2 regions of the Streptomyces sp. NPDC104367 genome follow, and region 2 is predicted to be linked to the other one. Evidence: riboswitches for the same ligand, from Rfam matches in the RefSeq annotation. Region 2 holds a riboswitch; the other holds the start of a gene.
The links. Region 2 has a riboswitch for glycine ahead of gcvP (aminomethyl-transferring glycine dehydrogenase). Riboswitches for the same ligand answer to the same signal wherever they lie in the genome.
Positions count from the first base shown of each region.

Region 1 (11,978 bases), on a different contig from region 2:
CGGCGTTGCGGTTGACCGTGATGCCGACCTCGTGCAGCCGGTCCTCGGCCTGCTGCCCGTCCAGCTCCGATTCCCGCAGGTCGACGAGGATCAGGTGGACGTCCGTGCCGCCGGAGAGGACGTTCACACCGGCCGCGCGGGCGTCGGCGGCGGTCAGCCGCTCCGCCAGGACACGCGCCCCCTCCACCGTACGGCGCTGGCGCTCCTTGAACTCCTCCGAGGCGGCGACCTTGAAGGAGACCGCCTTCGCCGCGATCACGTGCTCCAGGGGACCGCCCTGGAAGCCCGGGAAGACGGACGAGTTCAGCTTCTTCGCGAAGGCCTGGCGCGCGAGGATGATGCCGCCGCGCGGGCCGCCGAGGGTCTTGTGGGTGGTGGAGGTGACCACGTCGGCGTACGGCACCGGGTTCGGGTGCAGCCCCGCCGCCACCAGGCCGGCGAAGTGCGCCATGTCGACCCACAGGTACGCCTCGACCGCGTCGGCGATCCGGCGGAACTCCGCGAAGTCCAGCTGCCGCGGGTACGCCGACCAGCCCGCGATGATCACCTTCGGCCGGTGCTCCTTGGCGAGCCGCTCGACCTCGGCCATGTCGACCAGGCCGGCGTCGTCGACGTGGTAGGCGACCACGTCGAACTGCTTGCCGGAGAAGTTCAGGCGCATGCCGTGGGTCAGGTGGCCGCCGTGCGCCAGGTCCAGGCCGAGGATGGTGTCCCCGGGCCGGGCCAGCGCGAACAGGGCCGCCTGGTTGGCGGAGGCGCCCGAGTGCGGCTGCACGTTGGCGTACTCGGCGCCGAACAGCTCCTTCACCCGGTCGATGGCGATCTGCTCGGTGACGTCGACGTGCTCGCAGCCGCCGTAGTAGCGGCGGCCCGGGTAGCCCTCGGCGTACTTGTTGGTGAGGACCGAACCCTGCGCCTCCATGACCCCGACCGGCGCGAAGTTCTCGGAGGCGATCATCTCCAGGGTGGACTGCTGGCGTGTCAGCTCGGCGTCGACCGCCGCGGCGACCTCCGGGTCGAGCTCGTGCAGGGGCGTGTTCAGGACGGACATCTGTTTCTACGACTCCTAGGCCGGGGCCCGGCGGTTCTCAGCCGGTGGTGAAGGCGGTGTACTCGTCGGCGGAGAGCAGTTCGGCAGGCTCGTCCGCGACGCGCAGCCTGAACAGCCAGCCGCCCTCGAAGGGGGCCGAGTTCACCAGCGAGGGGTCGTCCACGACGTCCTCGTTGACCTCGGTGATCTCACCCGTCACCGGCGAGTACAGGTCGGACACCGACTTGGTCGACTCCAGCTCGCCGCAGGACTCGCCCGCGGTCACCGTGGCGCCGACCTCCGGGAGCTGGACGAAGACGACGTCACCGAGGGCGTTGGCCGCGTGCTCGGTGATGCCCACCGTCGCCACGCCCTCCTCGGTGGCCGACAGCCACTCGTGCTCCTTGCTGTAACGCAGCTGCTGGGGGTTGCTCATGGCCTGAATTCTCCTGTACGCGTGGGAGTGCTGGTGAATGGGGGACTGCGGAAGGCGTGCGTGAGCAGCGACGATGCGCTCGGCACGGCCGGCGGACGGCTGCTTCGGCTACTTCTGCCGCTTGTAGAAGGGCAGCGCCACGACCTCGTAGGGCTCGTGGCTGCCCCGGATGTCCACGCCGACGCCCGCCGTGCCCGGCGCCGAGAACGCCGCGTCGACGTACGCCATCGCGATCGGCCTGCCCAGGGTCGGGGAGGGCGCGCCGGAGGTGACCTCGCCGATCACCGCGCCGCCGGCGACCACCGGGTACCCGGCGCGCGGGACGCGGCGGCCCTCGGCGACCAGGCCGACGAGCACCCGCGGCGGGGCGGCCTCCGCGCGGGCGGCGGCCGCGGTGAGCGCCTCGCGGCCCACGAAGTCGCCCTCCTTCTCGAACTTCACCACCCGGCCGAGCCCGGCGTCGAAGGGGGTCAGGCCGGTGGTCAGCTCGTGCCCGTACAGCGGCATGCCCGCCTCCAGGCGCAGGGTGTCCCGGCAGGACAGCCCGCAGGGCACCAGGCCGACGCCCTCGCCCGCCTCGGTCAGCGCCTCCCAGAGCCGCACCGCGTGCTCGGGCCGCACGAACAGCTCGAAGCCGTCCTCGCCGGTGTAGCCGGTGCGGGCGATCAGGGCCGGCACGCCGGCGACGGTGCCGGGCAGCCCGGCGTAGTACTTCAGGCCGTCCAGGTCGGCGTCGGTCAGCGATTTCAGGATGCCGGGCGACTCGGGACCCTGGACGGCGATCAGGGCGTACGCGTCCCGGTCGTCCCGCACCTCGGCGTCGAACCCGGCGGACCGCCCGGCGAGGGCGTCGAGGACCACCTGGGCGTTGGAGGCGTTGGCCACGACCAGGTACTCGGTCTCGGCCCGCCGGTAGACGATCAGGTCGTCCAGGATGCCGCCGTCGGCCCGGCAGATCATGGTGTAGCGGGCCCGGCCGACACCGACGGAGGCGATGTTCCCGACGAGGGCGTGGTCCAGCAGGGCGGCGGCCCGGGGGCCGGTCACGGTGATCTCGCCCATGTGGGAGAGGTCGAAGAGGCCGGCCCTGGTCCGCACCGCGACGTGCTCGTCGCGCTCGGAGCCGTAGCGCAGGGGCATGTCCCAGCCGGCGAAGTCGGTCATGGTCGCGCCGAGCGAGCGATGCAGGGCATCGAGCGCGGTACGGCGGGGTCCGGAGAGTGGGGTGCTGCTCACGGTCGGTTGTCTCCCAAAGGCATGACAGGCGAGGTCTTTCCTCCCCATCTGTCATCGGAACCTGAGAGGTTCGCCCTGACCACGACGACGGTCAGCGGCTTGCACCTTGGGTGGGACCGCCGTCATGGCGGCCCGCTTTTCAGATGTGCCTCGCCCGCGCGGTAACGGGGCCTGAGAGATTCAAGGGAGGGACTTGCTCCTTCGGCGTCCCAGCGAGACTGCTGGGAACTCTCCCGCGCGGATTCAAGCGGCCGGTATGCAGTTGGCGCGCACATCATTGCACGGCACCCGGGCGCACCGCAGTCCGGACCGGGTACCGCCGTCTGTGACAGGGCTGTGGCCGGAAGCGGACGGAACCGCGAGACATCGTGCATTACCTTCTCTTTACATTAAGTGGGGAGAACCTTTCCTGAACCCCCGGGGAGGACGGACACGGTGACAAGGACCACGGCGTACGCGACGACGACGGGCATCGCCCTGCCCCAGCAGCCGGCGGCCCCGGCCCGCGAGCGGTGCGGCGAACTCCGGGCACCGGTCGTCCGCGACCTGCGCGAGCGGGCCGGCCGCAGTCCGCACGGCCTGCTCTTCGGCCCCCGGGACCTGGTCGTGGTCACCGGCCTGCCGGGGAGCGGCAAGTCCACCCTGATGCACCGCACGGTCCAGGGCATCCGCATCGACTCCCAGGACACCCGCGACCGTTGGGACGCCCGCCTGGGCCGCCTCCTGCCCTACGCCGTCTACCGCCCGCTGGTCCGGCTCGCCCACTACACCGGGCTCCGCCGCGCCCTGCGCTCCGGCGACGGCGTGGTCGTGCACGACTGCGGCACCCAGGCCTGGGTCCGCGACTGGCTGGCCCGGGAGGCCCGCCGCCGCGGCGGCACCCTGCACCTGCTCCTGCTCGACGTCACCCCGGACACCGCGCTGGGCGGCCAGCGCGAGCGCGGCCGGGGCGTCTCCCGGTACGCCTTCCTGCGCCACCGTCACGCGGCCGCCCGGCTGCTGCGCTCGGTGGCGGAGGGCAGGCTGCCCGAGGGCGTCGGTTCGGCGGTGCTGCTCGACCGGGACGCGGCGGACGGACTGCGCCGGATCGCCTTCGCGCGCCGCATCGGCTGATGGACTTGTCCGTGCCACCCGCTAGCCTTTTCCCTCTCAGCAGCGGTTCCCAGCAGGCGGTAGGCAGATGGACTTCCCGGCGGACATTCCCGCGGACTTCCCGGCACAGACACACCCCCACCCGCACGGCGGTTGGCCCGGCAACGAGTTGGAGGAGGTCCTCTCGGCCTCCCTCGGCGTGCCCGCGGCGGCGGCCCGGCTCATCGAGGTACTGGGCCGGGGCTTTTTGTGGATCCCGCTGCCCGAGGGCGGCGGCCCGCACAGCGGTCCGCTGGACCTGCCCACCACGGAGATCGACGGCCAGGTGTACGTCCCGGTCTTCAGCTCCGAGGAGCAGTTCCGGCTGGTGGTCGGCTCCCATCTGTCGTTCGCCGTCGCCCCCGCCGTCGAGTTCGCCCGCGGTCTGCCGCCGCAGGTCGGCATCGCCGTGAACCCCGGGGGAGTGGTCGGCCTGCCGCTGCCGCCGGAGGCGGTCGCCGAGCTGTGCCGGTCCGGTCGCAGCCACCCGGACGGCCCGGCCTCGGGCGGCCGGGTCCGGCTCTTCGAGCCCGACTGGCAGGACGACCCGATGGACTTCCTGGCCGCGGCCTCGGCGGAGTTCGCGGCGGTCGGTGTGGTCGCCACGGCCCGCCGCTGCCTCGCCGCGATCGAGACCGCCGACCCGGTGATGTTCGTGGGCGTCGAACTCTCCCACTGGGAGGGCGAGGACCTGCGGGCGGTGCCGCTGGAGGCACTGGGCAAGGCGCTCGGCCGGGTCCCGGTCGGCTGGCCGGTGAACCTGGTCCTGCTCGACGTGGCGGACGACCCGGTGGCCCACTGGATGCGGGAGAACGTCCGCCCCTTCTACCAGTACGGCCACTGAGGCGCCCCGCCCGGGGCGCGGGGAACTGCGCGACCAGCCATGACGAAACCCGCACTCGCGCACGACCAATCGGCTCCCGCCCCCCGGGCGCTTAAGCTGTCACCACACGCGGGGCAACTCTTCGAAGGGGCGGTACGACAGGTGAGCGCGAGCCTCAGCGGCAGCGTCGAGCACATGCTGCGCCAGGTCACGCCCGGGCGCTACGACGCCTACGAGGCACTCCTTCGCGCACTCGCCACGCCGTCCTCCGGCCAGGTCTGGATGCTGCTCTGGCACGGCCAGGCCGGTTCCCCCGACGCCCAGTACGGGAACATGCAGGTCGACGGCCACGGCTACGCCCCCTGCGTGACCTCGGCCCAGGAACTCTCCGCGAGCGGCTGGAACCGCTCGTACGAGGTGGTCGAGGGCGTCGACGTGGCCCGCACGCTCTACCCCGACCACTACGGTCTCTGGCTCAACCCGCACGCCCCCGGCGGCGGCGTCGGCATCCCCTGGCTCGACCTGCGCCGCATCGCGACCGGCCTGGACCGCCAGCCGGCCGGGCCGCTGCGGCTGTCCGAACCGGCGATCGAGGTGCCGCAGTTCTACGCGGTGCTCTCGCAGAACGCCCACCGCACGCCCGCGGTGCGCTCGCTGCGCCGGGCCTGGGTGCAGCCGGCCCTCGGGGCGCCGTATCTCGCGATCGGCCTCGACGTGTACGACACCTCGCCGCCCGCCGTCGACTCGGTGCGCGGGATGATGCAGCAGTCGATCGGGGCGGTGCCGGACGGGCTGCCGGTGTCGACGGTGGCGATGACCGACGAGAACGATCCCGTGGTGATGTGGATGCGGGCGGCCGCGCGGCCGTTCTACGACCGGGAGGCGCACGCGGCCCTGCCGCCGGCGCCGGTGGCCGGTTACGGGTACCCGCCTGTCCAGGGCGGCTACTGAGCCCTCTAGGCTGCGGGGCGGCCGAGACTGTTCACAGGCTTTACGTGACGAACACATTTCTCCGCGCGTAGATGGCGGCGAAAGGTGCGCCGTTGGGTTCGATGTCCCCTTGTGTCCCAACTGGGTCGCGTCCGGGGGGCGTTACCCCCTGTTCGGATAACGGAATCCCCCGGACTGCATCACGGTTGCGCATACTTTCCCCGCGAGATCTGGCGGGTGATCGCGGCGAAGCTGAAGACTCGCCCATCAGACATGAGGTTTAAACCTCGTGATCGAGCAAGTCGACAAAGCCGCAATCCGCGGCTGGCGTAGGCCGGTTACCACCGGCGAGAGGGGTCGGGTCACTGTGACCGCACCGATCGAGACCACCGGAGCGGCATCCGCGGCACAGCCGGAGGCCGTGCTGGAGGGTGCCGGAAAGGGGCAGATCGAGGGCCGCTCCCTCGGGCAGATCGCCTGGACCCGGTTCAAGAAGGACAGGGTCGCCGTGGCCGGCGGCGTCATCGTCGTCCTGCTGATTCTCGTCGCGGTGCTCTCCCGCCCCCTCCAGGCCCTGTTCGGACTCGACCCCAACGCCTTCCACCAGGACCTGATCGACGCCAACACCTCGCTGCCGAACGGCGGCTGGGGCGGCATGAGCCTCGATCACCCCCTCGGCGTGGACCCGAAGTTCGGCCGTGACATCGCCACCCGCGTCCTGGAGGGCTCCTGGGTGTCGCTGGTGGTCGCCTTCGGCTCCACCATCCTCTCCAACGTGATCGGCGCCATCCTCGGCGTCGTCGCGGGCTACTACGGCGGGCGCGTCGACTCGGTCATCAGCCGGCTGATGGACACCTTCCTCGCCTTCCCCCTCCTGCTGTTCGCCATCGCCATCTCCGCCACGCTCCAGGGCGGCGCGTTCGGCCTGAACGGACTGCCGCTGCACCTCAGCGTCCTGATCTTCGTCATCGGCTTCTTCAACTGGCCCTACCTGGGCCGGATCGTGCGCGGCCAGACCCTCGCCCTGCGGGAGCGCGAGTTCGTCGACGCGTCCCGCGGCATGGGTGCCAAGGGCCCGTACATCCTGTTCCGGGAGCTGATGCCCAACCTGGTCGGCCCGATCATCGTCTACTCGACGCTGCTGATCCCGACCAACATCCTCTTCGAGGCGTCCCTCAGCTTCCTCGGCGTCGGCATCCAGCCCCCGCAGGCGTCCTGGGGCGGCATGCTCCGCGAAGCGGTGACGTACTACCAGGTCGATCCCCAGTACATGATCGTTCCCGGTCTCGCCATCTTCATCACCGTCCTGGCGTTCAACCTGCTCGGTGATGGTCTCCGCGACGCTCTCGACCCGCGCAGCCGCTGACGCCTGTCGCATCGAGAGCCCGAAAAGTTTCCGACAATGGAGGGGAAAGCACCCATCATGCGAAGGTCAGCGCTGGCCGCGATCGCGGCCATCGGCTCCGCCACCCTGCTGGTTGCAGGGTGCAGCAAGGCCGATGACAACAAGGACGACAACGGCGGTGGCAGCTCCGCCGCGGCCAACGCGGCTACCAAGGGTGTCGTCAACGCGTCGGACAAGAAGGGCGGGACGGTCACCTACGAACTGTCCGACGTCCCGGACTCGTTCGACCCCGGTAACACGTACTACGCGTACATGTACAACTTCAGCCGGCTGTACGCCCGCCCGCTGATGACGTTCGAGCCGGCCGCCGGTTCCAAGGGCAACACCCTGGTCCCGGACCTCGCCTCGGGCAAGGGCGTCCCCAGCGACGGCGGCAAGACCTGGACGTACAAGCTGCGTTCGGGCGTGAAGTACCAGGACGGCACGGCGATCACGTCCAAGGACGTCAAGTACGCCGTGGAGCGCTCCAACTTCGCGCGTGACGTGCTCTCGCTCGGCCCCAACTACTTCCAGCAGCTGCTCGTCGGCGGCGACAAGTACAAGGGCCCCTACAAGGACAAGAGCGCCAAGGGCCTGTCGTCCATCGAGACCCCGGACGACACCACGATCGTCTTCCACCTGAAGCAGGCCTTCCAGGAGTTCGACTACCTGGTCGCCGCCCCGCAGACGGCCCCGGTCCCGCAGGCCAAGGACAACGGCGTCGACTACGTCAAGAACATCGTGTCCTCGGGCTCGTACCAGTTCCAGAGCTACCAGGACGGCAAGCAGGCCGTGCTGGTCCGCAACAAGAACTGGGACGCGAAGACCGACCCGCTGCGCAAGCAGCTGCCGGACAAGATCGTCGTCAACCTGAAGGTCAACGCCGAGACGATCGACAAGGACGTCCTGGCCGGCGACGCGATCGACCTCGGTGGTACGGGTGTCCAGGCCGCCACGCAGGCCCAGGTGCTCACCGACGCCAGCAAGAAGGCCAACACGGACAACACCTACGGTGGCCGTCTGGTCTACATGGCGATCAACACCAAGGTGAAGCCGTTCGACAACGTGGCCTGCCGCAAGGCCGTCGAGTACGCGATCGACAAGGTCTCGGTGCAGACCGCCGAGGGCGGTCCGATCCGCGGCGACGTCGCCTCCACCGTGCTGCCGCCGGACATCCCGGGCTACGAGAAGGCGGACGTCTACGCCAGCACCGGCAACAAGGGTGACGTCACCAAGGCGAAGGCCCAGCTGAAGGCGTGCGGCAAGTCCTCCGTCAGCACCAACATCACGGCCCGTTCGGACCGTCCGCAGGAGATCGACGCCGCCACGGCGATCATCAACTCGCTGAAGGCCGTCGGCATCAACGCCACCCTCAAGCAGTACCCGTCGGGCAAGTACTTCACCGACTACGCGGGTGTCCCGAAGTTCACCGAGAAGCAGAACGTCGGCCTGATCATGATGCAGTGGGGTGCCGACTGGCCGTCCGGCTACGGCTTCCTGCAGCAGATCCTGAACGGTGAGGCCATCGGCGCCTCGGGCAACACCAACCTGTCGCAGTACGACAACAAGACGGTCAACGACCTGCTGTCCAAGGCGATCGCCACCCAGGACGACACCGAGCGCAACAGCATCTACACGCAGATCGACAAGCAGACCATGGACGACGCCGTCATCGTGCCGCTGACCTACTTCAAGGTCCTGCTGGCCCGTCCGACCGGTTACACCAACCTGGTCTCCTCGGCTGCCTGGAGCGGTCAGTACGACTACCTCAACATCGGCGTAGCGTCGAAGTAGCAGCCCCGGAAGGCAGGTGAAGGCATTGGTGCCCGCGGGCTCTACGGCCCGCGGGCACCAGCGCCGATCCCCGTGATCTCGTACATCCTCCGTCGGACGCTCGCAGCGGTGATCCTGCTGCTGGTCGTCTCCGCGGTCACCTTCGCCATCTTCTTCGTGCTGCCACGGCTGGCCGGGCAGACCGCCGACCAGTTGGCACAGCAGTACATCGGCAAGAGCCCGTCGAAGGCGGACATCGCCGCGGTCAAGCACAACCTCGGTCTGGACCAGCCTGTCTACGTCCAGTACTGGCACTTCATCAAGGGGATCGTCTCCGGCGCCACCTACGACCTCGGCCCCACCACGGTGCACTGCGACGCACCGTGCTTCGGCTACTCCTTCAAGACCCACCAGGCGGTCTGGCCCCAGCTGACCTCCCGGATGCCCGTGACCCTCTCGCTCGCCGCCGGCGCGGCCGTGCTGTGGCTGGTCTCGGGTGTGGTGATCGGCGTGATCTCCGCGCTGAAGCCGCGTTCCTTCTTCGACCGCGCCTTCATGGGCGTGGCCCTCGCCGGTGTCTCGCTGCCCATGTTCTTCACGGGCAACCTGGCGATCCTGCTCTTCACCTACCAGTGGCCCATCTTCGGCCGCACGTACGTCCCGCTCACCGAGAACCCGGCGCAGTGGGCCAACACCCTGATTCCCGCCTGGTGTTCGCTCGCGCTCCTGTACTCCGCCATCTACGCGCGGCTCACCCGCTCGGGCATGCTGGAGACGATGAACGAGGACTACATCCGCACGGCCCGCGCCAAGGGCCTGCGCGAGCGCAAGGTCGTCGTCCGGCACGGACTGCGCGCCGCGCTCACCCCGATCATCACCGTCTTCGGCATGGACCTCGGTCTGCTGCTGGGCGGCGCGGTGATCACCGAGACCGTGTTCTCGCTGCACGGTGTCGGGCAGTACGCGGTGCAGGCCATCGACGACAACGACCTGCCCCCGATCCTCGGCGTGACCCTGCTCGCCGCCTTCTTCGTCGTGATCGCAAATCTCCTGGTGGACCTGCTCTACGCGGCCGCCGACCCGCGGGTGAGGCTCTCGTGACCGAACTCTCCAAGACCGGCGCGGCCGTGGGCGAGCCCACCCCGTCCGACGTGCCCGACGCCTTCCTCGAAGTCCGCGACCTCAAGGTGCACTTCCCGACCGACGACGGCATCGTCAAGTCGGTCGACGGCCTCAGCTTCTCCCTGGAGAAGGGCAAGACCCTCTCCATCGTCGGCGAGTCCGGCTCCGGCAAGTCCGTCACCTCGCTGGCCGTCATGGGCCTGCACCGGCTCGGCGCCCGCGGCAAGAACGTCCGCATGTCCGGCGAGATCTGGCTGGGCGGCAAGGAGCTGGTGAGCGCGTCCCCGGACGAGGTGCGCCGGCTGCGCGGCCGCGAGATGGCGATGATCTTCCAGGACCCGCTGTCCGCGATGCACCCGTACTACAAGATCGGCGACCAGATCGTCGAGGCGTACCGGGTGCACCACAAGGTCAGCAAGAAGGTCGCCCGCACCCGCGCCATCGAGATGCTCGACCGGGTCGGCATCCCCGAGCCCGCCAAGCGCGTCGACGGATACCCGCACGAGTTCTCCGGCGGTATGCGCCAGCGCGCCATGATCGCCATGGCCCTGGTCAACAACCCCGAGCTGCTCATCGCGGACGAGCCGACCACCGCCCTCGACGTCACCGTCCAGGCGCAGATCCTCGACCTGATCCGCGACCTCCAGAAGGAGTTCGGCTCCGCGGTCGTCCTCATCACCCACGACCTGGGTGTGGTGGCCGAGATCGCCGACGACGTCCTGGTGATGTACGGCGGCCGGTGCGTGGAGCGCGGTCCGGTCGACGAGATCTTCGAGAAGCCGCAGCACCCCTACACCTGGGGTCTGCTGGGTTCGATGCCGCGCATCGACCGCGAGACCTCCGACCGGCTCATCCCGGTCAAGGGACAGCCGCCGAGCCTCATCAACGTCCCCTCGGGCTGCGCCTTCCACCCGCGCTGCCCGTACGCGGACCTCCCCAAGGGGAACGTCACCCGCACGGTCCGCCCCGAGCTTCAGCAGGTCGACGGCGGCCACTGGTCCGCCTGCCACCTCTCGCCCGAGGACCGGACGCGGATCTGGACCGAAGAGATTGCGCCGAAGCTGTGAGCGACACGAAGAAACCCGATGACGCCGTCATCCCGCAGCAGGCGTCGGCCCCCGCGTCCGAGGAGCGGGAGGTGCTGCTGAAGGTCGAGGGCCTCCAGAAGCACTTCCCGATCAAGAAGGGCATCCTCCAGCGGCAGGTGGCCGCGGTGAAGGCCGTCGACGGCATCGACTTCGAGGTGCGCAAGGGCGAGACCCTGGGCGTCGTCGGCGAGTCGGGCTGCGGCAAGTCGACCATGGGCCGGGTCATCACCCGTCTCCAGGACCCGACCGGCGGCAGGGTCACCTTCGAGGGCCAGGACATCACGCACCTGTCCACCGCGAAGATGCGCCCGCTGCGCCGCGACATCCAGATGATCTTCCAGGACCCGTACGGCTCCCTGAACCCGCGCCACACCATCGGCTCCATCGTCTCCGCGCCGTTCCGGCTGCAGGGCGTCGAGCCGGAGGGCGGGGTCAAGAAGGAGGTCCAGCGCCTCCTGGAGCTGGTGGGTCTGAGCCCCGAGCACTACAACCGCTACCCGCACGAGTTCTCCGGCGGCCAGCGCCAGCGCATCGGCATCGCCCGCGCGCTCGCCCTGAAGCCGAAGCTGGTCGTCGCGGACGAGCCGGTCTCCGCCCTGGACGTCTCGATCCAGGCGCAGGTGGTCAACCTCATGGACGACCTCCAGGAGGAGCTGGGCCTCACCTACGTGATCATCGCCCACGACCTCTCCGTCGTCCGGCACGTCTCGGACCGGGTCGCGGTGATGTACCTGGGCAAGATCGTCGAACTCGCCGACAGCACCAAGCTGTACGAGACGCCGATGCACCCGTACACCAAGGCCCTGATGTCGGCCGTGCCGGTGCCGGACCCCAAGCGCCGGGGCCACAAGAGCGAGCGCATCCTGCTCCGCGGTGACGTCCCGTCGCCGATCGCCCCGCCGTCCGGCTGCCGTTTCCACACGCGGTGCTGGAAGGCGACGGAGATCTGCCGGACGACCGAGCCGGCGCTCGTCGAACTCCGTCCGGGCCAGCGGGTCGCCTGCCACCACCCGGAGAACTTCGCC
Region 1 is NZ_JBVJND010000014.1:216,553-228,530, reverse strand. Features, by position in the region: gene glyA (serine hydroxymethyltransferase) at 1-1,051, opposite strand, end outside; gene gcvH (glycine cleavage system protein GcvH) at 1,089-1,466, opposite strand; gene gcvT (glycine cleavage system aminomethyltransferase GcvT) at 1,575-2,702, opposite strand; glycine riboswitch at 2,741-2,851, opposite strand; glycine riboswitch at 2,852-2,948, opposite strand; gene ACZ619_RS22665 (AAA family ATPase) at 3,138-3,815, shown strand; gene ACZ619_RS22660 (enhanced serine sensitivity protein SseB) at 3,883-4,677, shown strand; gene ACZ619_RS22655 (enhanced serine sensitivity protein SseB C-terminal domain-containing protein) at 4,852-5,607, shown strand; gene ACZ619_RS22650 (ABC transporter permease) at 5,954-6,952, shown strand; gene ACZ619_RS22645 (ABC transporter substrate-binding protein) at 7,010-8,764, shown strand; gene ACZ619_RS22640 (ABC transporter permease) at 8,837-9,844, shown strand; gene ACZ619_RS22635 (ABC transporter ATP-binding protein) at 9,841-10,932, shown strand; gene ACZ619_RS22630 (ABC transporter ATP-binding protein) at 10,929-11,978, shown strand, end outside.
Region 1: linked by a shared signal. The riboswitch ahead of gcvT (glycine cleavage system aminomethyltransferase GcvT) and the one ahead of gcvP (aminomethyl-transferring glycine dehydrogenase) in region 2 are both predicted to bind glycine.

Region 2 (11,978 bases):
CGCCCTCACGGTCACCGCGTCGACCGTACGGCCGGTGCGGCTGCGGTTCCCGCTCGTGCCGACGGCCGGGGCGCTGCGGGCGGCGATCGGGGCCGCCGTGGCCGACGGGGAGTGGTTCGACGACATCCACGGGCTGCCCGAATGGCGGTGCCACATGACCTACCACTTCGCCGAGCAGATCCGCCGGGAGGTGGCCGCGTGAGGATCGAGGTCAACGGCCGCTCCCACGACGAGGAGCCCCGCCCCGGGCAGTGCCTGCGCACCTATCTGCGCGACCGCGGCTGGTTCGGCGTGAAGAAGGGCTGCGACGCGGGCGACTGCGGCGCCTGCACGGTCCACGTCGACGGCGAACCCGTGCACAGCTGTCTCTACCCCGCCTTCCGCGCCGACGGCCGCACCGTCACCACCGTCGAGGGACTGGCCTCCCCCGACGGCGAACTCCACCCCGTGCAGCAGAGGTTCCTGGACGCGCAGGGCTTCCAGTGCGGCTTCTGCACGGCCGGCTTCCTGATGACGACGGCGGCCCTGACCGGCGACCAGCTCACCGACCTGCCGCGGGCGTTCAAGGGCAACCTGTGCCGCTGCACCGGCTACCGGGCCATCGAGGACGCCGTACGCGGGGTCCGGCACGTCGAGGAGCCGGGCGCCGGCGAGTCCGTGGGCCGCAGCCTGCCCGCCCCGGCCGGACCCCAGGTCGTCACCGGCACCGCCCGCTACACCTTCGACGTCGAGGTGCCCGGCCTGCTCCACATGAAGCTGCTGCGCTCCCCGCACGCCCACGCCCGCATCCGGGAGATCGACACCTCGGCCGCCCTGCGCGTACCGGGCGTGCACGCCGTCCTCACCCACCACGACGCCCCCGAACGGCACTACTCCACCGCCCGCCACGAACACCCCGAGGAGGACCCGGACGACACCCGGCTCCTCGACGACACGGTCCGCCACATCGGCCAGCGGGTGGCGGCGGTGGTCGCGGAGAGCGAGGCGGCGGCGGAGGAGGGCTGCCGGCGCGTCTCGGTGGTGTATGACACGGCACCGGCCGTCCTGGACCCCGAGGAGGCCATGCGCCCCGGCGCCCCCGTCGTCCACGACAAGGACCCGGCCGCCGCCCGGATCGCCCGCCCCCACACCAACGTGGTCGGCGAGGCACACGGCGAGATCGGGGACGTCGAGGCCGGATTCGCCGAGGCCGACGTCGTCCACGAGGACACCTACCGCACCCAGCGCGTCCAGCACGCCAGCCTGGAGACGCACGGCGCGGTCGGCTGGATCGACGACGAGGACCGCCTCAACGTCCGCACCAGCTCCCAGACCCCGTTCCTCACCCGCCGCGCCCTGTGCGCGCTCCTCGACCTGCCGCCGGAGCGGGTCAGGGTGGTCGCGGGCCGGGTCGGCGGCGGCTTCGGCGGCAAGCAGGAGATGCTCGTCGAGGACATCGTGGCCCTGGCCGTACTGCGGCTGCGGCGCCCGGTGAAGCTGGAGTACACCCGCGCCGAGCAGTTCTACGGCGCCACCACCCGGCACCCCTTCACCGTCCGCGTGAAGGCGGGCGCCCGCCGTGACGGCACCCTCACCGCGCTCCAGCTGCGGGTGGTGTCCGACACCGGGGCGTACGGCAACCACGGCCCGGCGGTGATGTTCCACAGCGTCGGCGAGTCGATGGCGATGTACCGGGCGCCGCACAAGAAGGTCGACGCCTACTCCGTGTACACGCACACGGTCCCGGCGGGCGCCTTCCGCGGCTACGGCCTGGGCCAGGTCATGTTCGCGGTGGAGTCGGCGCTGGACGAGATCGCCCGCCGACTGGGCCTGGACCCCGTGGAGTTCAAGGCGCGCAACGTCATCGGCCCCGGCGAGCCGATGCTCACCCCCGGCGGCCACGAGGAGGACCTGCACATCGCGAGCTACGGCCTCGACCAGTGCGTCGCCCTCGTGCGCCGGGCCCGGTCCGAGCCCGGCGAACCGGCCCCGGACGGCTGGCTGGTGGGCGAGGGAACGGCCCTCGCGATGATCGCGACCGGCCCGCCCGGCGGCCACATCGCCGACGCCAGGGCCGCCCTGCTGCCGGACGGCGGCTTCGATCTGGCCGTCGGCACGGCCGAGTTCGGCAACGGCACCACGACCGTGCACCGGCAGATCGCGGCCGGCGAACTCGCCACCACCGTCGACCGGATCACCGTCCGCCAGTCCGACACGGACGTCGTCCGGCACGACACCGGCGCCTTCGCCTCCACCGGCACGGTCGTCGCGGGCAAGGCCACCCTGCGCGCCGCCCGCGCCCTCGCCGACCAGCTCCTCGACTTCGCCGCCGCCCGGCTGCGCGTCCCGCGCGAGAGCTGCCGGCTGGTGGAGGAGGCCGTCCTGCATCCCGGCGGGCGGCTCCCGCTCAAAGAGCTGTACGCCACCGCCCGGACGGTCGGCGTGGAGTTCAGCGCGGACGGCCACTTCGGCGGCACCCCGCGCTCGGTCGCCTTCAACGCGCAGTGGTTCCGGGTGGCCGTCGACCCCGACACCGGCGAGATCCGCATCCTGCGCAGCGTGCACGCGGCCGACGCGGGCAAGGTGATGAACCCGATGCAGTGCCGGGGCCAGGTCGAGGGCGGGGTGGCCCAGGCGCTCGGCGCGACACTCTTCGAGAACGTACGGCTGGACGCGCGCGGGGCGGTCGAGACGGCCGCGTTCCGCCGCTACCGGCTCCCGCAGTACGCCGACGTACCGCGCACCGAGGTGCACTTCATGGAGACGGCCGACGCCATCGGCCCGCTGGGCGCGAAGTCGATGAGCGAGAGCCCGTTCAACCCGGTCGCGCCGGCGCTGGCCAACGCGCTGCGGGACGCGACGGGCGTGCGGTTCACGGAGTTGCCGCTGACGCGCGACCGGGTGTGGCGGGCGCTGGATGCCAGCCGCCGTACCCGCCGTCCACCCGTATCGCCCTGATGCCGCTGATGTGCCGGGCGCCGCAGCGGTCCTGGGGCAGGACCAGTTGGGGGCCCGCCCGGTCGAGCGGGGTGTCGTCGATGCTGACACCGAGCAGAACAGGGGCATGGGCGAAGTCGGGGTCGATCTCGGCCCAGGAGAGCAGGGCGTGGTGCCCGTCGGCGCCGGTGACCGCGATGAGGAAACGCAGCCGGTCCTTGCGGCGCACGGGGTCGAAGCCGGGACCGGCGTCGGTGAGGACGTCGTACAGGCGCGGGCCCGTGAAGCCGTGGTGCTGGACGCCGCTGGTCGCGCACTCGAAGCTGACCCGCACCCGGTGCTGGGGCCAGCCTCGCAGATCGGCCGCGGTGAGCCGGGCCGGTCGCGCCAGGTCTCCGGTGAGGACGAGTTCGGCGAGCGTCATGAGCGGCCACCTCCCGCAAGACGGTACCCGCGACCCGTCACCGTACAAACGCACATGCCAGCCTCAAGTCCCAAGTGCGCAGCTCATGCGATGTGACAGCAGACTTACGTCTGGCAAATGCGGCAGTATCATCACCACGCGGCCGTCACCGGTCGCGACAGGGCGCGACAGCTTTCCCCCATGACTCAGAGGAGTTCACTCGTGATGACCCGTTCCGCACGCACGACCCGGCGGACGCTCCAGGTGGCCGGTGTCTCGGTCGCGGCCCTGCTGGCCCTCAGCGCCTGCTCGTCCTCGGACGACGGCTCGTCGGCCAAGACGAAGTCGGATGCCTCGTCCTCGGCGTCGCCCAAGCTGTCGGGCTCGATCACCGTGTTCGCGGCGGCCTCCCTCAAGGAGAGCTTCACCACGCTCAAGGCCGACTTCGAGAAGGCCCACCCCGGCACCACCGTCAACTTCAGCTTCGGCGGCAGCGACACCCTGGCCGCGCAGATCACCAGCGGTGCGCCGGCCGACGTGTTCGCCGCCGCGAGCCCCAAGACGATGGCGCTGGTGACGGACAAGGACGACACGGCCGCCACGCCCACGACGTTCGTCCGCAACCAGCTGGAGATCGCCACCCTGCCGGGCAACCCCGACAAGGTGTCCTCCCTCAAGGACCTCACCAGCTCCAAGCTGAAGGTCGTGCTCTGCGACAAGGCGGTGCCGTGCGGCGCCGCCGCCCAGAAGGCCCTGGACGCCAGCAAGCTCAAGCTGACCCCGGTCTCCTACGAGGAGGACGTGAAGTCCGCCCTCAACAAGGTGGTCCTGAAGGAGGCCGACGCGGCGGTCGTCTACAAGACCGACGTGAAGGCAGCGGGCAGCAAGGTCGAGGGCGTGGAGTTCCCCGAGTCCGCCGACGCCATCAACGACTACCCGATCGCCCTGCTGAAGAACGCCCCGAACCCCACGGTGGCCAAGGCGTTCATCGCGCTGGTGCAGTCCGCCGAGGGCCAGCAGGTCCTGACCCAGGCCGGGTTCCTCAAGCCGTGACGAAGCTCGACGAGTCCGGTGCCGCGGCCGACACCCTCAAGGGCGGCCCGCGGCGCCGGCGCGTCCGGACCGCCGTACCGCTACCGCTCCTCCTCCCCGGAGCGGTAGCCCTGGCCTTCCTGCTGCTCCCCCTGCTGGCACTGATCCTGCGCGCTCCCTGGAGCAGCCTGCCGTCGCTGCTGACCAGCACCGAGGTCTGGCAGGCGCTCCAGCTCTCCCTGCTCAGCGCGACGGCGGCGACCGCCGTGAGCCTCGTCCTGGGAGTGCCGCTGGCCTGGCTGCTGGCCCGCACCCGGTTCCCCGGCCGCGGCCTGGTCCGGGCGCTGGTCACCCTCCCGCTCGTCCTCCCGCCCGTCGTCGGCGGTGTGGCGCTGCTGCTGGCCCTGGGCCGCAACGGCGTGGTCGGCCAGTGGCTGGACGCCTGGTTCGGCATCACCCTGCCGTTCACCACGGCCGGGGTCGTGGTCGCCGAGTCCTTCGTGGCCATGCCGTTCCTGGTGATCAGCGTCGAGGGCACGCTGCGCGCCGCCGACCCCCGCTACGAGGAGGCGGCGACCACCCTGGGCGCCTCCCGCTTCACCGCGTTCCGCCGGGTCACCCTGCCGCTGATCGCCCCGGGCATCGCGGCCGGCGCGGTCCTGGCCTGGGCCCGCGCGCTGGGCGAGTTCGGGGCGACGATCACCTTCGCCGGCAACTTCCCCGGCCGCACCCAGACCATGCCCCTCGCCGTCTACCTCGCCCTCCAGAACGACCCGGAGGCCGCGATCGCCCTCAGCCTTGTCCTCCTGACCGTCTCGATCGCGGTCCTGGCCGGCCTCCGCGACCGATGGATGACGGGAGCGTGAGCCACACCGTGCCGAACCAGAAACCCGCCGACGGCGCGCAGCGCCCACAGGGGCGACCCGCACCCGACATCGACAGCCGTACGGGGGGTGCGGGTGGTGCGAGTCGGCGACAGAACCCGGCCGAAGGCCGGGGGGTGTCCGCCGCACACGGCCTGGACGCCCGCCTCGTCGTCACCCGCCCCGCGTTCCGCCTGGACATCACCCTCACCGCCGCCCCCGGCGAGGTGGTCGCCCTCCTCGGCCCCAACGGCGCCGGCAAGACCACCGCCCTGCGCGCCCTCGCCGGTCTCACCCCCCTCACCACCGGCCACCTCCGCCTGGACGGCGAGGAGCTGGACGGCACGCCCCCCGAGTCCCGCCCGGTGGGCGTCGTCTTCCAGGACTACCTCCTCTTCCCCCACCTCACGGCCCTCGACAACGTCGCGTTCGGCCCCCGCTGCCAGGGCGCGACCAAGGCCGAGGCGCGCGCCCAGGCGGCCACCTGGCTCGACCGCATGGGCCTCGCCGCCCACACCGGCGCCAAGCCCCGCCGCCTCTCCGGCGGCCAGGCCCAGCGCGTCGCCCTGGCCCGCGCCCTGGCCACCCGCCCCCGGCTCCTCCTGCTGGACGAGCCGCTCGCGGCCCTCGACGCCCGCACCCGCCTCGACGTACGCGCGCAGCTGCGCCGTCACCTGGCCGAGTTCGAGGCGGTCGCGGTCCTGGTCACACACGACCCGCTGGACGCGATGGTGCTGGCCGACCGCCTGGTCGTGGTCGAGGAGGGCAGGGTCGTCCAGGAGGGCACCCCCGCCGACATCGCCCGCCGTCCGCGCACCGACTACATCGCCAGCCTGGTCGGCCTCAACCTCTACCGGGGCCGCGCGGACGGCCACACGGTCAAGCTGGACACCGGCCCCGCGATCACCACCACGGAGGTGCTCTCCGGTGACGTCTTCGTGGCGTTCCCGCCGGGGGCCGTCAGCCTCTTCCGGGACCGGCCCACCGGGGCCGGCGCCCGCAACCTGTGGCGCTGCGAGGTGGCGGGGCTGGAGACCCACGGCGACCAGATCCGCGCCGACCTGACCGGCGAACTCCCGCTCGCGGCCGACCTCACCACGGTCTCCGCCGCCGAGCTGGACCTGCACCCGGGTGCCACGGTCTGGGCGACGGTGAAGGCCACCCAGACGCACGCGTACCCGGCGTAGACCGCGCGGCACACGGCAGGGGCCCCGCCGAAGCGGGGCCCCTGCCGTGTCCGCGGACCGCCGCGGATCAGTCCTCGTAGGCGTCCAGCGGAGGACACGAGCAGACCAGGTTCCGGTCGCCGAACGCCTGGTCGATGCGGCGCACCGGCGGCCAGTACTTGTCGGCGGCGGACACCCCGGCCGGGAAGACGGCCTCCTCGCGGCTGTAGGCGTGCTTCCACTCCCCGCCGAGCGCGGCGGCGGTGTGCGGCGCGCCCCGCAGCGGGCTGTCCTCGGCGGGCCACTCGCCCGCCCCGACCTTGTCGATCTCGGCGCGAATGGCGATCATCGCCTCGCAGAACCGGTCCAGCTCGCCGAGGTCCTCGGACTCGGTCGGCTCGATCATCAGCGTGCCGGCTACCGGGAACGACATCGTCGGCGCGTGGAAACCGTAGTCGATGAGCCGCTTGGCGACGTCGTCGACGCTCACGCCGGTCGCCTTGGTCAGCGGCCGCAGGTCGATGATGCACTCGTGCGCGACCAGCCCGCCGGGCCCGGTGTAGAGCACGGGGTAGTGCGGCTCCAGCCGCTTGGCGACGTAGTTGGCGCTGAGCACGGCCACCTGGGTGGCCCGCTTGAGCCCCTCGCCGCCCATGAGCCGGACGTACGCCCACGAGATCGGCAGGATGCCCGCCGAGCCCCAGGGCGCGGCCGAGATCGGCCCGACGCCCGTCTCCGGCCCGGCGGCGGGCTGCAGCGGGTGGTTCGGCAGGTACGGCGCCAGGTGGGCCCGTACGGCCACCGGGCCGACCCCGGGACCGCCGCCGCCGTGCGGGATGCAGAAGGTCTTGTGCAGGTTGAGGTGTGAGACGTCACCGCCGAAGTGTCCGGGCTTGGCGACCCCGACCAGGGCGTTCAGGTTGGCGCCGTCGACGTACACCTGGCCGCCGGCCTCGTGCACCTGGCCGCAGATGTCGGCGACGTGCTCCTCGAACACACCGTGCGTGGACGGGTACGTGATCATCAGCACGGCCAGCTCGTCCCGGTGCTGCGTGATCTTCGCCCGCAGGTCCTCGACGTCGATCTCGCCGTCCTCGGCGGTCTTCACGACGACGACCTTCATGCCGGCCATCACGGCGCTCGCGGCATTGGTGCCGTGGGCGGACGACGGGATCAGGCAGACGGTGCGCCGCGCGTCGCCGTTGGCGCGGTGGTAGGCGCGGACGGCGAGCAGCCCGGCCAGCTCGCCCTGCGACCCGGCGTTGGGCTGGAGGGACACCTTGTCGTACCCGGTGACCTCGGCGAGCCGCTCCTCCAGCTCGCGGATGAGGGTCAGGTAGCCCTGCGCCTGCTCGGCGGGCGCGAAGGGGTGCAGCTGCCCGAACTCGGGCCAGGTGACCGGCTCCATCTCGGTGGTCGCGTTGAGCTTCATGGTGCAGGAGCCCAGCGGGATCATGCCCCGGTCCAGCGCGTAGTCCCGGTCGGCGAGCCGGCGCAGGTAGCGCAGCATCGCGGTCTCGGAGCGGTACTGGTGGAAGACGGGGTGGGTCAGGTAGCCGTCGGTGCGCAGCAGCGCCTCGGGCAGCGTGTCCGCGGCGCTCGCGTCCAGGGCCTCGACGTCCCCCTCGACCCCGAACGCCGTCCACACGGCGCCCAGCCGGGCCCGCGTGGTGGTCTCGTCGCAGGCCATGGAGACGTGGTCGGCGTCGACGAGCCGCAGGTTGACCCCGCTGTGCCGGGCGGCGGCGACGACCTCGGCGGCCCTGCCGGGCACCCGTGCGGTGAGGGTGTCGAAGTAGGCGCCGTGGACGATCTCGACGCCGCCGGCCGTCAGCCCGGCGGCGAGGACCGTGGCGTAGCGGTGGGTGCGCCGCGCGATGGCCCGCAGCCCCTCGGGCCCGTGGTAGACGGCGTACATGCTGGCCATCACGGCGAGCAGCACCTGTGCGGTGCAGATGTTGCTGGTGGCCTTCTCGCGCCGGATGTGCTGCTCGCGGGTCTGGAGGGCGAGCCGGTAGGCCCTGTTCCCGTCCGCGTCCACGGACACGCCCACGAGCCGCCCGGGCAGGCTGCGGGCGAACTTCTCGCGTACCGCCATGTAGCCGGCGTGCGGTCCGCCGAAGCCCATCGGCACACCGAACCGCTGGGTGGTCCCGACGGCGATGTCGGCGCCCAGCTCGCCCGGCGAGGTCAGCAGGGTCAGCGCGAGCAGATCGGCGGCGACGGTGACGAGCGCGCCGAGCTCGTGCGCCTGGTCGACGACCGGCCTGAGGTCGCGTACGGCACCGGAGGCACCCGGGTACTGGATCAGGACGCCGTTGATCTCGCGCCCGGCGAGGTCGGCCGGGATGCCGTCGGCGAGGTCGGCGACCACGACCTCCACGCCGGTCGGCTCGGCACGGGTCTCGATCACCGCGATGGTCTGCGGCAGCGCGTCGGCGTCGACGACGAAGACGCCCTTCTTGTTCCTGCCCATGCGCAGCGACAGGGCCATGGCCTCCGCGGCGGCCGTGCCCTCGTCGAGCAGGGAGGCGCCGGAGGTGGGCAGCCCGGTGAGGTCGGCGACCACGGTCTGGAAGTTCAGCAGCGCTTCCAGCCGGCCCTGGGAGATCTCCGGCTGGTACGGCGTGTAGGCCGTGTACCAGGCGGGGTTCTCCATCACGTTGCGCAGGACGACCGGCGGGGTGAAGGTCCCGTAGTAGCCCAGCCCGATCATGGAGTCGAGGACCTGGTTGCGGTCGGCGAGCGAGCGCAGCTCGGCGAGCACCTCGGCCTCGGTCCGCGCGCCGGGCAGCGCCAGGGAGTCGGCGTTCTTGATCACGTCCGGCACGGCGGCGGCGGTCAGCTCGTCGAGCGAGCCGTAACCGACCTGGGCGAGCATCTTGGCCCGGGCTTCCAGATCGGGGCCGATGTGGCGCTGCTCGAAGGGAATCCCCTGTTCGAGCTCGGAGAGCGAAGGGCGGTGGGCGGTCATTGCGGAGGCCTCCTGGTCTGACGCGACCTTCGAGGGGTACCCCGGCGCGGGTACCCCGACGGCCTCCCCCTCTGTCATCTCAACCTGAGAGCTTCGCCGGTGCCCGCGGGCTCCGGCTTTCACCGTCGGTGAGAGCGGACGCCATCGGCACCCGCCCTGCTTTCCAGAGTGACCTCGTCCGTGCGGTACGTGGGCCTGAGAGATTCCGGGGAGGATTTGCTCCTTCGGCGCCTCCGGTTCGCCCGGAGGACTCTCCCGCACGGGGTCAGCAGCCGCTGTCAGCCTACCAGCGAGGTCTGCGGCCGGGCCTTCGAGTGGCCGCGGCGTTGAATGTGCTCTTTTGTAGTGCTTACGGATGAGTTGCGACCAAGTGGAGGGCCCGCCGTGCAGACCGACATCGATCCGCGCAACCTGATCGGCCGCAAGGCGTTCGACCGCAACGGTACGAAGATCGGCACGATCGACGAGGTGTACCTCGACGACGCGACGGGCGTGCCGGAGTGGGCGGCCATACGCACCGGCCTGTTCTCCCGGGACGCCTTCGTGCCCCTGGAGCCCAGTGAGCTGGTCGAGGGCACCCTGCACGTCCCCTTCGACCGCGCCCTGATCAAGGACGCCCCCGACTTCGGCGTCGGCCGCCACCTGTCACCCGAGCAGGAGCTCCAGCTCTACCACCACTACGGCCTGGACACCCCGGCCCCGCCCCACCCCCGCCCGGACCACGACTTCGGCAAGCTGGCGGGCACGGAGGACACGGGGGCCTGAGACCGACGCGCCCACCACACCGCCGCGGGCAGTCGTGCGGCGGGGGGCGGCACGGTTGGGCGCGGCGGCACCTGCGGGCGCCGGTCAGCGGTCCCACGCCGGCCCCGCCCCACGGTCACGTACGCATCTCGTCCACTGCGACGCCCGGCACCAGGGGCAGCTCCACCAGCGGCAACGGATCCGCCGGCTCCAGTTCGGGGTCGTCGACCCGGAAGGTCCGTACCCGCCCCGCCTCCGCCTCCGTCGGCGTCTCGAACCGCACCGTCACCCTGCCCAGCCCGCTCCCCTGCACCCATCCGTGCCCGTGCTCGGCGTGCCGCACGTCGTGGCCCGCGGGCCAGCGCCGCTCGGCGGCCGCCTCCTGCGACGCCACCGGCTCCGGCACGGCCGCGGCCGTCTCCTCGGCGGGTGCCGCCGCCTCCCCGGCCGCCGCGGCCTGCGCGAACAGGTCCTCCTGCGTGTAGTCGGCCAGCCCCGACACCCCCACCCCCAGCAGCCGCACACCGCCCGTCGTGTCCACCGAGTCCAGCAGCCGCGCCGCCGCCTCCCGCACCACCGCCGGATCGTCGGTCGGACCCCGCAGCGTCTCCGACCTGGTGAGCGTCGAGAAGTCGTACCGCCGCACCTTCAGCACGATCGTCCGCCCGGACAGCCCCGCCCCGCGCAGCCGCCCCACGCACCGGTCGGCCAGCCGCTGCACCTCAAGGCCGACCCGCAGCCGGTCGTGGATGTCCACGTCGTAGGTGTCCTCGACCGACACCGACTTGGTCTCCCGCTCGGCCACCACGGGCCGCTCGTCGTGGGCCAGCGCCATCGCGTACAGCGCGTGCCCGTGCGCCTTGCCGAGCAGCCGGACCAGCTCGTCCTCGCCCGCCTCGGCCAGCTCCCCGACGGTGGCGATCCCGGCCCGCCGCAGATGGTCCCCGGTCGCCGGCCCGACCCCGGGCAGGGTGCGCACCGGCATCGGCTCCAGCATCGCCCGCTCCGTGCCCGGGTCGATCATGACCAGTCCGTCGGGCTTGGCCTCCTCGGAGGCGATCTTCGCGAGCATCTTGGAGGCGGCGAGCCCGACGGACCCGCACAGCCCCGTGGCGGCCCGTATGTCCGCGCGCAGCCTCTCCCCCACCAGCCGCGCCGACACCGCGTCCCAGGCCGCCGCGCCGGCCTCCAGGTCCACGAACGCCTCGTCCAGGCTCAGCGGCTCCACCAGCGGCGACAGCTCGTGCAGCAGCGCCATCACCTGCTCGCTGATCGTCCGGTACAGCCCGAAGCGCGGCACCAGGTACGCGGCGTTCGGCGCCAGCCGCCGCGCCTGGGCCATCGGCATCGCCGAGCGCACCCCGAACGCCCTGGCCTCGTACGACGCGGTGGCCACCACACCACGCGGTCCGAGCCCGCCCACGATCACGGCCTTCCCGCGCAGGCTCGGCTTCGACGCCTGCTCCACCGAGGCGTAGAAGGCATCCATGTCGAGATGCAGGATCGTGGGCTCGTTTCTCACATCTCCGATGCTGCACCACGGCACTGACAATGCCCCGGCACATGACCGTGCCGGGGCATCGCGGGAGACTCCGAAGGCGCCGGATCTCCGGCCCGGGGGTTCAGACCGCCCGGTTGCGCCGCCGGGCCAGCTCGTCGGCGGGGTTGTGCCCGACGAGGGTCTCGCCGGTGTCGACGCGCTCGCCGTGCAGCTGGGACAGCGCGCTCTCCACGTCCCGCCAGACCACCCCGACCGCGATGCCGAAGATGCCCTGACCGCCCTGGAGCAGGGCGTGGACCTCGTCCGGCGAGCTGCACTCGTAGACCGTGGCGCCGTCGCTCATGAGGGTCATGCGCTCCAGGTCGCGGAAGCCGCGTTC
Region 2 is NZ_JBVJND010000013.1:245,638-257,615, forward strand. Features, by position in the region: gene ACZ619_RS21580 (FAD binding domain-containing protein) at 1-202, shown strand, start outside; gene ACZ619_RS21585 (molybdopterin-dependent oxidoreductase) at 199-2,937, shown strand; gene ACZ619_RS21590 (molybdopterin-dependent oxidoreductase) at 2,852-3,340, opposite strand; gene modA (molybdate ABC transporter substrate-binding protein) at 3,545-4,372, shown strand; gene ACZ619_RS21600 (ABC transporter permease) at 4,369-5,217, shown strand; gene ACZ619_RS21605 (ABC transporter ATP-binding protein) at 5,352-6,401, shown strand; gene gcvP (aminomethyl-transferring glycine dehydrogenase) at 6,469-9,354, opposite strand; glycine riboswitch at 9,528-9,622, opposite strand; gene ACZ619_RS21615 (PRC-barrel domain-containing protein) at 9,739-10,119, shown strand; partial or broken gene ACZ619_RS21620 (DNA polymerase IV) at 10,032-11,620, opposite strand; gene ACZ619_RS21625 (MerR family transcriptional regulator) at 11,721-11,978, opposite strand, start outside.